2 regions of the Paenibacillus xylanilyticus genome follow, and region 2 is predicted to be linked to the other one. Evidence: predicted binding sites of a transcription regulator. Region 2 holds the regulator's gene; the other holds the start of a gene.
What was found. The regulator LexA, encoded in region 2, represses DNA repair genes until DNA is damaged. The targets are predictions, from matches to a motif close to CGAACATATGTTCG.
Positions count from the first base shown of each region.

Region 1: a site for LexA is predicted at 4,176-4,189, ahead of F4V51_RS15630 (DNA polymerase IV). Genes of this name have one in related genera too.

Region 1 covers NZ_CP044310.1:3,503,121-3,511,356, reverse strand. Annotated here, with positions in the region: gene F4V51_RS15645 (NHL repeat-containing protein) at 1-786, shown strand, start outside; gene F4V51_RS15640 (ArsR/SmtB family transcription factor) at 1,077-1,394, shown strand; gene F4V51_RS15635 (FAD-dependent oxidoreductase) at 1,391-3,886, shown strand; gene F4V51_RS15630 (DNA polymerase IV) at 4,234-5,451, shown strand; gene F4V51_RS15625 (YolD-like family protein) at 5,448-5,813, shown strand; gene F4V51_RS15620 (YhjD family protein) at 5,797-6,165, shown strand; gene F4V51_RS15615 (RNA polymerase sigma factor) at 6,406-6,927, shown strand; gene F4V51_RS15610 (hypothetical protein) at 6,896-7,861, shown strand; gene F4V51_RS15605 (hypothetical protein) at 8,170-8,236, opposite strand, start outside.
Region 2 covers NZ_CP044310.1:4,002,564-4,010,799, reverse strand. Annotated here, with positions in the region: gene hflX (GTPase HflX) at 1-495, shown strand, start outside; gene F4V51_RS17640 (methionine gamma-lyase family protein) at 580-1,833, shown strand; gene F4V51_RS17635 (MerR family transcriptional regulator) at 1,916-2,329, shown strand; gene glnA (type I glutamate--ammonia ligase) at 2,458-3,786, shown strand; gene F4V51_RS17625 (aldehyde dehydrogenase) at 4,031-5,326, shown strand; gene lexA (transcriptional repressor LexA) at 5,437-6,063, opposite strand; gene F4V51_RS17615 (LysM peptidoglycan-binding domain-containing protein) at 6,360-6,737, shown strand; gene F4V51_RS17610 (DUF896 domain-containing protein) at 6,834-7,043, shown strand; gene F4V51_RS17605 (hypothetical protein) at 7,171-7,683, shown strand; gene F4V51_RS17600 (HAD family hydrolase) at 7,711-8,236, shown strand, end outside.

The DNA.
Region 1 (8,236 bases), 500 kb from region 2:
AATATCTCTACAGCTTACTATGACGATTTTTCCGTAACGGTTAAAGATAATACGGCTCCCTTAACTGAAGCTGTGTTTAATCCGCAGGCAAATGAGCAGGGTTGGCATCATGAAGATGTTTCAATTACGCTAAACTCGGAAGGAGCAAGCTCCATCTTTTTCGAAACTTCGGGGGCTGAGGAAATCAATCTGGGCGAGACCGAAGGCGGTACCACTGAATTTACCGTACGCGAAGAAGGGGTGACGGCCGTAACTTATTGGTCGGCATCGGCTTATGGTGTGCCCGGGGTACCCTCTACTACCGAAGTTAAGATTGACAAAACGGCTCCTATCATCGAGTTTTCAGGAAAATCCGTCTATGAGCTGGATGAGGAAGTCCGGATCGAATGCTCCGCTCAGGATGCATTATCAGGTGTAGCTAAAAGTGATTGTGATGCTGTGCTTGCAGATCGCCCCGCCTATTTGAATGGTGTTGGGGAGCATTTGGTCCATGCTTCCGCCCATGATATCGCTGGGAACGCTACGAATTCTTCTTTTTCTTATGAGGTGATCCTTACCTATAAAGGCATGGCAGGACTTATCGACAAGTTCCTCGCTAATGATCAAGAGCTGGCTGATCGATTGAAGGAACAATTGACCAAAGTAGAACGAGCCGATGAGTCAGGTAATGAGGGAGGAAAAAAAGGCGCAATCAACGGATTTGTCCATCAAGTGCAAGCCAAGATTGGCAAGGGAATAGCTCAAGAAGATGCAGAGGTTTTGATACAGCTTGGGTCACAAATGTAATATTTATTGGAATGAAGAGCTTTTCTGGACCTGAATCTCGATCAGGCTTGAATATGTAATACTTAAGAATAGTAAATCAGAGGATAGTGAATATGTTAATTGAAAAAGGACGTTGTCATAGCGCATGACAACGTCTTTTTATTGTCCTAAAAATAAGATGAAGTATAGAATTAAGAGTGAGTTAATATAGGAGATAACCACTACAAAGGATAATATTAACAAACAAAGTCGTTTGACTTTCATTTTACTATATCGTATTATTCTAATATAACGATACAGGAGGGTTAACTTTGGATAAACTCGGTTTTAACGATAGCGGTGATTTGAAGCAGTTTGAGGAACCTGCTAACTTACTGAAGGCCCTTTCCCATCCTATACGCCTGTGCATTGTGCGCGGGTTGATGCGTAAAAAGAAATGTAATGTTTCCTATATGCAGGAGTGTCTGGATCTGCCGCAATCGACCGTTTCCCAGCATTTACAGAAGCTGCGTAGTGCAGGAATTGTTGATACGGAGCGAAATGGCCTCGAAGTGAATTATATACTTGCAAACCAACGTATTGAACAGATTATAACTGTTTTATTTGGAGAGGATGAATGTGAATCATGAGTAAGAAAGTAGTCATTGTTGGTGGAGTAGCGGGTGGTGCGTCAGCAGCTGCCCGCCTACGCCGGCTGGATGAACATGCTGAAATCGTCATATTTGAAAAGGGTCCCTACATTTCATTTGCCAACTGCGGCTTACCTTATTATATAGGCGGAACGATTGCTGAGCGTGACCGTTTGTTAGTACAAACACCTAAAGGAATGGCAGATCGCTTCCGAATTGATGTACGTACACAGAGTGAGGTCATATCCATCAACCCCCAGCATCAAACGATTCTAGTGAACAGCGAGGAGCGCGGTCAATACGAAGAAACCTATGACGAGTTAATTCTGTCTCCCGGTGCACGTCCGATGGTCCCTGATTTGCCGGGTATAGATAATCCATTGATTTATACAGTGCGTAACATTCCAGATATTGATCGAATCAAAGATGCAATAAGTGCATCTAACAACGAATCAGCAATCATTATTGGTGGTGGATTTATTGGTGTTGAAATGGCAGAAAATTTGAGGGAAGCCGGACTACATGTAACGCTGGTCGAGGGTAATGAACAAGTGCTAACTCCATTTGATCCTGAACTCGCAGCTGCACTGGCACAAGAAATGGAGCAGCATGGTGTTACTTTACAGTTTTCCAAGCGTGTTAAGGGTTTTCGTTCACTGGAGCATGGCATCGGGGTCGAGCTTGCAGATGGTCACGTTTTAAAAGGAGATCTTGTGATTCTCGCGATTGGCGTGTCGCCAGATACCACATTTCTGCAAAGCAGTGGTATTGCCCTAGGGACACGTGGACACATCATTGTTGATGAGGGCATGGAAACCAATATACCGCATATATATGCGGTTGGTGATGCAATTGAGGTCAGTGATTACATCCATGGAACCAAGACAGCGATTCCGCTTGCAGGTCCTGCGAACAAACAAGGACGTATTGCTGCGGATCGGATTGCTGGCATACATTCTACCTACCAAGGAACACAAGGGACTTCTATTATTAAAGTGTTTGGACTGACTGGAGCAACCACGGGCAGCAATGAAAAAACATTAAAACGTCTTAACGTGGATTATCAAACGGTGATTGTTCATCCTGCTTCTCATGCATCGTATTATCCAGGATCAAGTGCAATTACTCTGAAATTGCTGTTCTCACCTGAAGGAAAAATCCTGGGTGCCCAGGCAGTCGGATTCGAAGGAGTGGATAAACGGATTGATGATATTGCCGTTGCTATTCATTTTGGGGGTCATATAAGCGACTTGACTGAACTTGAACTGAGTTATGCACCGCCCTATTCATCAGCAAAAGATCCGGTTAATATGGCTGGGTATGCAGCAGATAATATTCTGGCTGGACGTGTCAACACATTCACCTATGATCAGCTGTCTATGCGCCAGCCGGAGCAAACCATACTACTAGATGTACGTAGCGAGCTGGAGCATCGGAATGGCCACATTCCCGGATCATTAAACATCCCAGTGGATGAGCTTCGTGAGAGAATGGATGAGCTAGATGTCTCTAAAGAAATCTGGGTATACTGCCAAGTAGGTTTACGGGGATATACTGCAACACAAATTTTGCGTCAGCACGGTTTCACCGTTAAAAATTTGAGTGGTGGATTCAAAACGTATCGCCAAGCGCAATTTAAACCAGCTCCTGGCCAAAAGCATGAGGTTACAGATGATCAGAATCATGGCGCTCATGTTTCTCATCCAAAGCAAAATACATTACATCAGACGGATCAACTCTCTTCTCAGCCATTACGTATCGATGGGGAATTGGATGTATGCGGATTGAGCTGCCCTGGTCCGTTAATACAAGTAAAGCAGAAGATGGATCAACTATCCGATGGAGAAACGCTGCGGGTAAAAGCTTCTGATCCAGGGTTTTACGAAGATGTAAAGGCATGGGCAGGAATGTCTGGCGCAGCACTCCTACAGTTGGAACGTGGTAAGCACGGTATCATAGAAGCAGTACTAACCAAGCAGACAGAGCAGGTCAGATCATCTGCTTCGGAAGCTCAGAATGTTGAACCTGCCAGTACGATGGTTGTCTTCAGTGGCGACCTGGATAAAGCAATAGCCTCTCTTATTATTGCTAATGGCGCAGCTGCAAGCGGGCGCAAAGTAACCATGTTTTATACATTCTGGGGACTAAATATTATTCGCAAGCATCAGCCGGGACCGGTATCCAAAAACATGATAGGCCGTATGTTTGATCTTATGCTGCCACGTGGTAGTCACAAGTTAGGCTTGTCCAAAATGAATATGATTGGTGTCGGTCCTAAAGTAATTCGCGGCATCATGAAGAAAAACAACGTCGCCTCTCTGGAAGAATTGATTCAAACTGCGTTAGCACAAGGTGTTGAAATGGTTGCTTGTCAGATGTCTATGGATCTGATGGGGATCCAGCGGGAAGAGATCATGGATCAGGTTACTATTGGTGGGGTTGGTTATTATCTGGGCCAGGCTGACAAATCAAACCATAATCTGTTTATATAGAAGGGATATGCACTTTATATTTATTACACAATAGATATCTTATATCTTATTGTTTTAATGGCTCGGGCTCCTTTTGTAGCATCGTTGGGGTGTATATGAGATATTGCGTAGTTAATTGAGAAAAAGAGATCAATCATGAAAAAGTCTTTGATCGACCTTGAGGGTTTGTTCCCTCAGGGTCTTTCTTTGTCATAAGACACGCTTCTGAAAGTTGAGTATGACTATCCCTCGGAGGAATATAAATATTTACCTCTTGCATAAAGAACGTGTGTTCGGTTTATAATATATACAAACATACGTTCTTAAGTACAGGAGTGATTTCAGTGTTGACTAAGCAGCGAACCATTATGCTCATAGATATGCAGAGCTTTTATGCTTCAGTCGAAAAGGCGAAAATGCCTCAATACAAAAATAGACCACTTGCCGTTGCAGGCGACCCAGCAAGACGCTCTGGCATTATTCTTGCTGCTTGTCCATTAGCCAAAGCGAGGGGTGTATCCACCGCAGAACCACTCTGGCAGTCGCTTCAGAAGTGCCCTGAACTAATCATTGTTAGACCTCATATGCAAGAATACATTGAAGTATCTACTCAAATCATGTCCATTATTGAGGAGTTTACCGATCTGGTTGAGCCGTACAGTATAGACGAATTATTCGCTGATTTTACAGGGTCTATGCATCTGTTTGGTAATGATCCTGTCGATCTAGCCAAGCAAATTCAAGATAAGATCTATAATGAAACAGGGGTTTACGCAAGAGCGGGCATTGGTGAAAACAAAATCATTAGTAAATTATGCTGCGATATGATCGCTAAAAAGGTCAAAGGGGGCATTTTCCACTTAAAGAAAGAAGAATTACACCTCCACATTGGAGATAAGCCCATCCGCGATATGTGGGGGATTGGCTCAAGAATGGAAAAACATCTGTGGAAGATGGGTATCCGAACGATTAGAGATTTGGCGAATACACCTCTTACCCAACTCAAGAGTAAATGGGGCGTGAATGGAGAAGTGATCTGGCGCATCGCCAATGGACTCGATAACTCGCCGGTAACCGTCAACACACACAGTACACAAAAGGATATTGGCAACGGAATGACCTTGCCTAGAGATTACACAGAGGCTTGGGAGATCGAAGTGGTCATCCTTGATATCTGTACTGAAGTATGCCGAAGAGCTCGTAAAAAAGGACTGATGGGTAGTGTCGTTTCCGTGAGTGTGTCTGGAGCAGATTTCGACCATCCAACAGGCTTTCACAGGCAGGTTAAGCTGTCTGATCCAACAAACATAACCGTTGATGTGTGCAAGATTGCCAAACGCATATTTCATCAACACTGGGATGGGCAACCGGTGCGCCGTGTAGGCGTATCCCTTTCTCAATTATCCGACGCGGATACATATCAACTATCTTTCTTTGATGATCAGGAGCACAAACGGGCTATTGATCAGGTGATGGACGACATTAAGGATCGATTTGGCGACATTGCCATACTTCGAGCAAGCTCCATTACAGCTGCTGGTCAGGCAATCGATAGAGCATCTAAAATTGGGGGGCACTACAAATGAGCAAAAAACTTGAGGCCAATGGATTATGGGAATCAAGCCGCATGATGCTTCCACAACATAAAGAGCGAATCATACAGCATCGTACTCAAATTCATGTTCAAGCCAAACCGCTAATTCATGAGGATGAGTGGGAGATCATGGCTCAAAATGTAGATATGTCGCTCAACTATACATTACAAGCCACCATTGAAGTGTTTAATGAGTCGGGCAATCGATATATACACGGAATCGTTACTTCAGTCAGTACCGTTGGAAAGAAAATCAAAATTGAAATGCACAATGGATTTGAATGGGTCGATTTTGATCAATTGGTCACGGTCAAACTTGAAGAAGGAGGCGTGTACGGTGAGACAGACTTCTGAGGAACTTGCACTCGTGAAGAGGCTGGTAGAGCTTCCCTATCTGTTAAGTGCTCTGGAGGTAGATAAGCATAAAATATACGCTTCAAACTTTAAGATGAAATCGGTCTATGTTGATTACTTAGACGGTACCCAAAAGAAAATCGCCTTAGAGATGTACCGATCCAAACAAAGTTTAAAGGAACACCATATTAAGATCATTGATGAACAGAGGTCTGAGCTAAGTTTAACGGTAAATTATTCGGTGAGAGGTTACATTCATAAAATGACGTTATTATGGAGCAAAGTGAAAGTGGATGTTACCTTAATGCTTACGGAGCATATGAACGTTGATATTACAGAATTGTCCAAATAACAACTAGCGTTAAAGCAAGATGGTATATAACTGCAAAGAGTGGACCATAATGAAAGTTATAACCATTGTTTTCTTCTCCCGAATGGGTAAACCGACCTTTGAAATTTGAGGGTCGGTATTTTTGTATGCAATTTGAATGCCGAATCCAATCATTTCTTCAACATCCTGAAACTTTTCAACAAAATGTGACCAAATGCCGTCCTTAAGAGTGTTAGAGGTATAAAGGAGGGCTGAACAACCATGCGGCGATCCGTGCCCCAACCGGGCGATCATGTGATGAACATTTATGAGACTTATGCGGATACTCTGTTCCGAATAGCCATGGTACACCTTGGGAGACGAGAGGACGCGGAGGAAGCTACTCAGGATACCTTCATCAAGCTAATGGAAAAAGCCCCTACGTTCAACGATGCAGAGCATCAGAAAGCATGGTTGATCCGAGTCATCACCAATCACTGCAAATCCTTATTAGGTAGAGGCTGGCGCAAACGGGAGGTCAATCTGGAGGGAGCAGAATTTCTAACGACCGATGATCCTGAAGACCGGGTGCTCATCGAACTCGTGCTGTCATTGCCCATCAAGTATAGAGCGGTGGTTCATCTGTATTATTACGAGGATTATCCAGTCCGAAAAATCAGTGAAATTTTACAGATTAGCGAATCAGCGGTGAAGATGCGATTACAGCGGGGGAGACAGCTGTTAAAACTGGAGCTTGAAGGGGAGGAACCGAATGAACGAGGAACAATTCAAACGAAATTATAAGAGAGCGGTGGATCAGATGAAAACAAATGACCAAATGAGAAAACGCATGGAGAACATCTCCAATGTGCAGCACCATAAACAAAAACGCCAGCGCAAGCCTCTTTACATTGCAGCGAGTGTTGTCATTGCTGCCAGCATCGGACTGGCTGCGCCGAGCTTATGGCAGCAGTGGAACGGTTCGACACAACCGGGGACACAAATGGCAGCAGTGAACGTTACATATGACCCGGTAGTGATTCCGAAGACGGAACTCCCCAATTCAAATAGCAGCGGTCCAAAGGCAAGTATGCTTCAACTGGTTGTATACCAGGGGCATGTCTATACGCAGTCCCCGACAACACTTAACGGTGAGGATGCGCTGGCATTGCGCGGAGAAAAGCTGGGTACTACAACGGGTGGCATTAATGAGTTGAGTAGTCAGGATGAATATAAAGAGCTGGCCTCCAACATTGGTGAAGCGGATATCTATATGGTTGATGGCTATGATAAGGACTTCCGAATCATGTCATATACTGAAATGGATGGTCAGGTATTTGCTCAATTGTTTGACAAGAACAATGATATCACCATCGGGAGCGGTGTCGATCTGTTTGGCCAGCTGAATCTCGAAGGTAACATCCATTCTGCACAATGGGAGACCTTTGAAAGCTGGAATAATGGCTTATCACAGGTACAGCCGTTGGCAGCGGACCCATCATTGGAAAAATTTATTTCAGCACTATATGAGTCCAAACCACTAGCCATGACTTCAGACTTGGAAGAGCATCTATATGGTCAGGAAGACCGGAAGATTATCTACCTAGCGCTGGAAGACAAGACGCAGGTCCCACTGGTTCTGTTCAAAGAAGGACTGGTGCGGTACGGTAATGTACCCGTCGTTTTTGAGGTGGAGAAAGGTACTTTCCAAACCTTCTGGGATGGTTTAGGCCAATAAAGCAGGATGATCATGCGAGTAAGAATGGAGGGAGTGAAAGCGCATCGATAAAAAACAGTTGCCTAAGCAGGCAACTGTTTTCATTATGTTCTAAACTATCCAAAACGGAATATGACATGTGCGATCTATGAGAGGTGGTTTACTGTTGACTACTGAGTTTAATGAGAATTTTCGAATGAGTCATGTCGGAGAGGAGAGTCTCGAAGATTTCTTCAACTACGTCATCCAACTTGATTCTTTTCGTGATCATGGAAAGGGATGTTTCTTATTAATAAATCTAGATAATAAGCAGATGCAGATGAATGACCTTAATCAATGGTATAGATATCCCAATCTCGTTGTGCATTCTGCCGGATTGCATACATCCATCTTATT
Region 2 (8,236 bases):
TTTATTCAAAACCTTCCACATGATCTGATTGCTGCTTTCCGTGCAACATTGGAGGAAGTGAATGAAGCCGATCTGATTTTGCATGTTGTAGATGCATCATCTGCAATGCGGGAAGATCAGATGAGAACTGTGCATGAAATTCTGCAGCAGCTTGGATCTGGCGATAAGCCTCAGTTGGTGCTCTATAACAAAAAAGATGCATGTACACCGGAGCAGCTGGAAATGCTTCCTTTGGATAAAGACCATATGAAGGTAAGTGCACTGGATGAAGCTGACCTGCTGAAGATTCGGGAGCGGATTCAGGAAGAACTGACGGGTGATACGAAGCGGTTCCGTATTCCTGCAGAGCGGGGAGATCTTACATCTGTTCTTTATAAGGTTGGAGATGTTGTTGAAACCACTTTTGAAGAAAATGATGTGATCTATCAAGTGGAGCTGCAAAAAGGGGAATATGAAAAATTCGGTTATTTACTTGAAGATTTCATTGAATTGTAATATACATGACATATTGGTATGGTAAGTTGACACGATAATCGATATTATGCGTTAGATTAGTGCAATGAAGGGGAATGAAGTAAGATGGCAAGTTTGGATACAAAGATTGTGGAGCTGCAACAACAAGTTGAGGCCCAGATTGAACAACAGATGAAAATGATTGACGGTATTACGGATTACAACCAGTGGAAGGTCATTGATGCGTTTCAACGAAAACAAGTCAGTGATTATCATTTCGCTGGTTCAACGGGATATGCATATAACGATCGTGGCCGGGAAGTGCTGGATGAAGTATATGCGGACGTATTTGGCGCAGAAGCCGCGTTGGTTCGTCCCCATTTTGCCTCAGGTACACATACGATAGCTACCGCGCTCTTTGGCGTTCTGCGCCCAGGTGACGAGTTGTTATACATCACAGGTAAACCCTATGATACATTGCACAAAGTCATTGGAAGTCCGGAGGATGGAACTGGATCTCTTCGGGACTTTGGCATAGGATACCGTGAAACCGCTTTGCTGGCAGATGGCAGTGTCGATTGGGACGCAGTTCAAGGAAATATTACTGCCACAACCAAAGTGATAGGGATCCAACGTTCACGCGGATATGACTGGCGTTCTTCCTTCTGTATTGATGAGATCGCAGATATGGTAAAACGGGTCAAGGCAATCAAAGAAGATGTGATCGTATTCGTGGATAACTGTTATGGCGAATTTACGGAGAAACGCGAACCGACAGAGGTCGGGGTAGATCTGATGGCAGGTTCACTAATCAAAAACCCTGGCGGAGGCCTTGCTGAAACCGGGGGTTACATATGCGGGAAGGAAAAATATGTACAATTGGCAGCGTATCGTTTGACTGCACCTGGCATAGGTAGTGAGGTTGGTGCCATGTTGGGAACGACCCGTGGGATCTACCAGGGACTTTACATGGCGCCGACAATTGTGGGACAAGCCATCAAGGGCAGTACCTTTGCCGCTGCAATGTTTGCTGCTTCGGGATTTGTAACCAAACCTGCTTGGAATGAGACACGCACGGATTTGATCCAAGCTGTGCAGTTCTCCTCCGCGGAGCATCTGATCGCTTTTGTACAGGGGATTCAGCGGGCTGCTGCAGTGGATAGTCATGTCGTTCCAGAGCCATGGGACATGCCTGGTTATGAACATCCTGTCATTATGGCGGCAGGTACGTTTATACAGGGCGGAAGCCTGGAGTTGTCAGCGGATGCGCCTATTCGAGAGCCATATATCGGCTACATGCAGGGGGGATTAACCTACTCTCATGTTAAATATGGCGTTTTGATGGCGCTCCAGACAATGAAAGATCGTAAATTATTGTGAGTTTATCTAACACGTCATTGACACTTAGTAATAACTAAATGTACAATAGGGTGAAGAATAGATGACTGGAAGGTTGATGAACATGGGTGACGAAATTCGCAGAAATATGGCCTTATTCCCGATAGGTATTGTTATGAAACTTACGGATCTGTCCGCTCGTCAGATTCGATATTATGAACAGCACAGCTTGATTGTACCGGCAAGAACGTCAGGTAACCAACGTTTGTTTTCCTTTAATGACGTAGAACGATTGCTGGAGATCAAGGCTTTGATCGAAAAAGGTGTTAATATTGCCGGCATCAAGCAGGTTATGAATCCGGTATCCAAGGAATCCGAAGAAGCGACAGTCATCACCGCAGATACAGAAGTGAAGCGCAGAGAACTGTCGGATACACAGCTGCACCGTTTATTGAAGCAACAGCTGGTTTCGGGTAAGAGACCTGGACAAGTATCTCTCATTCAGGGAGAGCTTTCCCGATTTTTTAATAAAAAGTAAGTTCGCATAACTTGGCGAGTGAGGGGAAATCATGCAGTTGTGATGGCAGACTCCTTGACCCGTGGAACTTTCTAATGTACAAATATAACATGCAAGCCAAATAAGCAGAAAAGAAAGGGAGAGGTATCGTGAGTTATACAAAAGAAGACATTCTCCGCATCTCTAAAGAAGAAAACGTACGGTTCGTTCGATTGCAATTTACCGACTTGCTTGGAGCTATCAAAAACGTTGAAATTCCTGTAAGCCAATTGAATAAGGCTTTGGATAACAAAATGATGTTTGATGGTTCTTCCATTGAAGGTTATGTGCGTATTGAAGAATCCGACATGTACCTCTATCCGGATCTCGATTCTTGGCTGATTTTCCCTTGGGTAGCTGAGAACCGTGTTGCTCGCCTAATCTGTGATGTTTATTTGCCGGATGGCAACCCATTCCCTGGAGATCCACGCGGCATCTTGAAACGTAACCTGAAGGAAGCCGAAGAAATGGGATTCACTTCTTTCAATGTCGGTCCTGAACCAGAGTTCTTCTTGTTCAAAACAGACGAAAAAGGAAACCCGACTAATGAACTGAATGACCAAGGTGGATATTTCGACCTGGCGCCTACAGATCTTGGTGAAAACTGTCGTCGTGACATCGTTATCACACTTGAAGAAATGGGCTTTGAGATCGAAGCTTCCCACCATGAGGTAGCTCCAGGTCAGCATGAGATCGACTTTAAATATGCTGATGCGCTTAAAGCTGCTGACCAGATCCAAACGTTCAAACTCGTTGTTAAAACGATTGCACGTCAGCATGGTCTACATGCGACCTTTATGCCAAAACCATTGTTTGGTATGAACGGTTCCGGTATGCACTGCAACCAATCGTTGTTCCAAGGCAGTGCAAACGCATTTGTTGACGAGTCGGACGAGCTGGGTCTCAGCAAAACTGCACGTCACTTCATGGCTGGAACGCTGAAGCATGCGCGTGCGTTTGCAGCAATTACTAACCCAACTGTGAACTCATACAAACGTCTTGTACCAGGTTATGAAGCCCCTTGTTATGTAGCATGGTCCGCCAGTAACCGTAGCCCAATGATCCGTATTCCAGCTTCCCGTGGTTTGAGTACACGTGTAGAGGTTCGTAACCCGGATCCGGCTGCTAACCCTTACTTGGCTTTGGCTGTTTTATTGAAAGCAGGTCTGGACGGAATCAAACGTGAGCTTTCCTTACCAGCTCCAATTGACCGTAACATCTACATTATGTCAGAAGAAGAGCGTGTGGAAGAAGGCATTCCAAGCTTGCCAGCTGACCTGAAAGAAGCTTTGAACGAATTGATCCGCAGCGAAGTCATCTGTGATGCACTTGGCGATCACGCCCTGGCTCACTTCTACGAGTTGAAAGAAATTGAGTGGGATATGTACCGTACACAAGTCCACCAATGGGAACGCGATCAATATATCACGCTGTACTAGTATGGAGAGCCCTTGGCGCAATAGTGCCAAGGGCTTTTTTTGATGGATAACATAATGGGACAGCGGTGTGTAATATTCTTAAAAAAATAGCAACGTTTAATAGTATACATATAATAGGAATAGAGAAGATACATATTTTCCAAAGAAAAGATATTTTGATATGTTGATAATTCCATATAAACAAGTTATAATTCAATTATATTTTTAGCAATTTAATTTTAAATCATTAATTGGAGATGTTTATATGGATCAAGTGAAACAACTCGTTGCAAATCAGCGGGCATTCTTTTATACAGGACAAACTAAAAATATCGAGTATCGGATTAATGCTCTTCAGCAACTAAGACAAGGGATAGAGAAATATCAGCAACGGATCTTGGACGCACTGCATGCAGATTTGAATAAATCGGAAACAGAGGCGTATAACTCTGAAATTCGCATCGTTTTGGGTGAACTGGATTTTGCACTAGAACATCTTAAGGAATGGGCGGCGCCTAGAGCAGTGCCTACAAGTGCTGTAATACCTGATGGTACAAGCACGATCTATCCAGAACCTTATGGAGTTGCTCTCATTATTGCACCATGGAACTATCCGTTCCAATTGGGCTTTGGTCCTTTGATTGGAGCAATTGCGGCGGGTAACTGTGCTGTTATTAAGCCTTCTGAATTAACGCCGGCAGTGTCACGTCTGACGTACGACCTGATTACGGATATTTTCCCTAAGGAATATGTAGCAGTCATGGAAGGTGAAGTCGAAACCAGCACAGCCTTGTTGAAAGAGAAGTTTGATTATATTTTCTTTACGGGTAGCACAGGTGTTGGCCGCATCGTCATGAAAGCAGCAGCTGAGCATCTAACCCCGGTGACGCTTGAATTGGGTGGTAAAAGCCCTGTAATTGTTCATAAAGACGCGGATTTGCAGTTGGCAGCCCAGCGGATCGTTCGTGGCAAGTTCTTGAATGCTGGTCAGACCTGCGTTGCTCCGGATTACTTGCTTGTACATCAAGACGTACACGATAAACTGCTTGAAGAGATTGGTGCAGAGATTCAAGATAAATTCGGTAGAGATGTAATGGGAAATCCTAATTTTCCGCATATCGTCAACACACGTAACTTTGATCGACTATCTGTTTTCTTAGAAGGTGGTCATGCTCTGATTGGTGGTCGCTCTGATCGGGATCAGCTGCTGATTGAACCTACCTTGGTAGGAAATGTGGACTGGGGTTCACCTGTGATGCAAGAGGAGATATTCGGTCCCATTTTGCCGGTAATGACTTACGAGGATCTTAATCCTCTGCTCGCTGAGATTGTGCACCGTCCCAAACCGCTGGCGCTATACCTGTTCACGGAGCAAGAGGAGCTGCAGAATCAGGTTTTGGATCAAGTGTCCTTCGGTGGAGGATGCATTAATGATACGTTGTCTCATATGACTTCACATTTTTTACCGTTTGGCGGTGTAGGAGAGAGTGGTATGGGGTCATATCATGGTAAGCAAAGCTTTGAAGTGTTCTCCCATCACAAAAGCATTCTCAAACGATAAGAAATGGAAGTTAGCAAAGCCGACTGAATAGCGAAAAAAGAGGTTGTCCTATTGAACAGGGCAACCTCTTTTAGTCGTTACGTTTCATCTGACTTGCTGTGGAAGAAAGACTAGTGAATATCACGGAAAAGGCCAATCACTTTACCCAAAATGCTAACATGTTTTAAACGAAGTGGTTCAAATGTTGCATTCTCAGGCTGTAGACGAATGTGGTCTTTCTCTTTGTAGAAAGTTTTAACTGTAGCTTCGTCATCTTCAGTCATCGCAACGACAATATCTCCGTTATCTGCTGTTTGCTGCTGGCGCACGATAACGTAGTCTCCATTGACGATCCCTGCTTCGATCATACTGTCACCAACAACAGAGAGCATAAATACTTTCTGTTCTCCAACATAATGTGTTGGTAGCGGGAAGTAATCCTCGATGTTCTCAGTTGCGGTAATCGGTACCCCTGCAGTGACTTTACCTACGACGGGAATGCGAGCAACACTGTGTGCAAACTGATGGGAGTGTTCTGATTCCTCCTGGCTTAACAACTCAATGGCTCTCGGTTTAGTAGGGTCACGTCTAATGAGACCTTTCTTCTCCAAGCGGTCCAGATGTCCATGAACCGTAGAACTGGAAGCCAGTCCAACCGCTTCTCCAATCTCACGTACGGAAGGAGGATATCCCTTCAACCGGACTTCATTGCGTATAAACTCCAGAATAGCTTGCTGCCTGCTGGATATCTTCGACATACCGTATCAACCCCATTTTAGTAACGTTTGGGAAAATTATAACATAGAACCTCCGTTCGTACAAACATAAGTTCTAAATAAAATCCCGAAAAACCAATGTTTTTGAGTGATTTCTTTGTCTAGTGCATCAAGTGAATAGAATAGTAGTATTTGATTTGGATTCACCTAGAAAATTTCGGGAAATAAGGGGTTTGAAATAAAGCGAACAATTGTTCTAAAAATCTGTTGTACAAAACAAGTGTTCGTGTTATATTGATTTTAACAGATAGGAACAAACGTTTGGAGGACGATAAATTATGAGATATTCCACTTATCAAAGTATTTACGAACCGGTGAACTCGGAAGCGGTCAAGTCTAACATAGGTAACTTTAAGAACTGGTTTGCAAAAGCTAAGATGCCAACATGGATGTTAAAGATGATTATGGCATCATTAATTATATTTATTGGCTGCAGCACTGTATTGACTGTGTTTGCAGGAGACGAGAATAATGTTCTTCCTGGCAGCAAAATAGCAGTGTCCCAGGGTGAAACGCTGTGGAGCGTGTCATTGGAGCATAAACCGGAAAATATGGATACGCGTATATATATAGAAGCAATTAAGAAAGTGAATCAGCTTCAAACCACTTCAATTCAAGCTGGACAAGTCCTGATTTTGCCTCAGTTTACACGTTAATACCATGATTCATTCGAGCGAGTAAGTAGCAGCCTTGACAAGCCGCCTCGATCATGTCAAAGTTAGTATGACTTTGTATTTTTGGAGGGGACAAGATTGGATATAGATAGCCTGGTAGCACGCATTAACGAATTGGCTCGTAAACAAAAGTCCACTGGACTTTCAGAGGAAGAACTTGCCGAACGTGCTAAACTTAGAGAAATTTACTTAAACAACATCCGCAGCAACTTCAGACAGCAACTGGATTCCATTGAAATTGTAGATGATGAGAAAGATCAAGGCCACCAAGGCAAACTCAAACACTAAGGAAACCTAAAGATATCATTATGATATTTAGGTTTCTTCCTTTTATTTTGAGAATGCAAATTTATAGGGGGAATGTCGGTTTACGATTTTTGTAAGCCGATACAAAGATGACATAAGGGGGATTCTCATGGCTCGTTCGTTCGAGAGAACGGTTCGGAAAAATTCAAAGCAGTTGAATCAGCAACGCAAAAAAAATGGTCAACCGATTTCGGGTACGCCCGGTGAGGACATTTTCAAAGGACGCAGTCTTCTGTTTCCTATTTTCCTCATTGGACTTGCGTTTTTGTATCTGTTTATGAGCACATTTCTTGTTAAAGCTCCGATGACAACATGGGACTGGGTAACGATGCTTTTGTATGTGTTTTTGGCTGTGATTTTTATGCTTCGTCGTCCTTACATTAAAATCGGGAGCAACCGGATTATAACAACCAAAGGGAATCGGGAACGCTCCATTGGAGTAGATGACATCGTTAAGTTTAGATTTGAGCAGGGAACGGTAGTTATCGAACATAACAGCCGTGGCAAAAGATGGGTGTTCACTAAACTGTTGAACCGCTATGACACAGATGCCATTACTGAACGACTTCTGAAATTTGCCAAAGCACATCAGATTACTGTAGAAACAGACGAGAAAAAGTAATTATTCACAAAGGGGAAGATGATCGGAATGGCATTAAAAGCGATTTTGTTCGACCTGGATGATACTTTATTGTGGGATGAACGCAGTGTGCGTGAAGCATTTCACGAAACTTGCCTGCTTGCTTCACAAGAAACCGGCGTTGATGCTGAGGCATTGGAAGAAGCTGTTCGTAATGAAGCTCGTAGTCTATATGAATCATATGAAACCTTTCCATTTACCAAAATGATTGGTATCAATCCGTTTGAAGGACTTTGGGCTAATTTTACTGGTGGTGACCAGCCGGAATTCCGTCAATTGGAGCAGCTTGCCCCTGTATATCGTAAGGAGTCCTGGCGTCGTGGCTTATTGAAGCTGGGAGTGGACCGTGAAGATTTGGCTGAACGTCTTGCCTCGCAATTTGGAGCAGAGCGAAGATCCAGACCTCATGTATATGAGGAAACAATGGACACTTTACGTCACTTACAGGGGAAATTCAAACTGCTGCTCTTGACGAATGGGTGTCCTGCTCTGCAGCAAGAGAAGTTGGATGGTGTGCCTGAACTGGCTCCTTTCT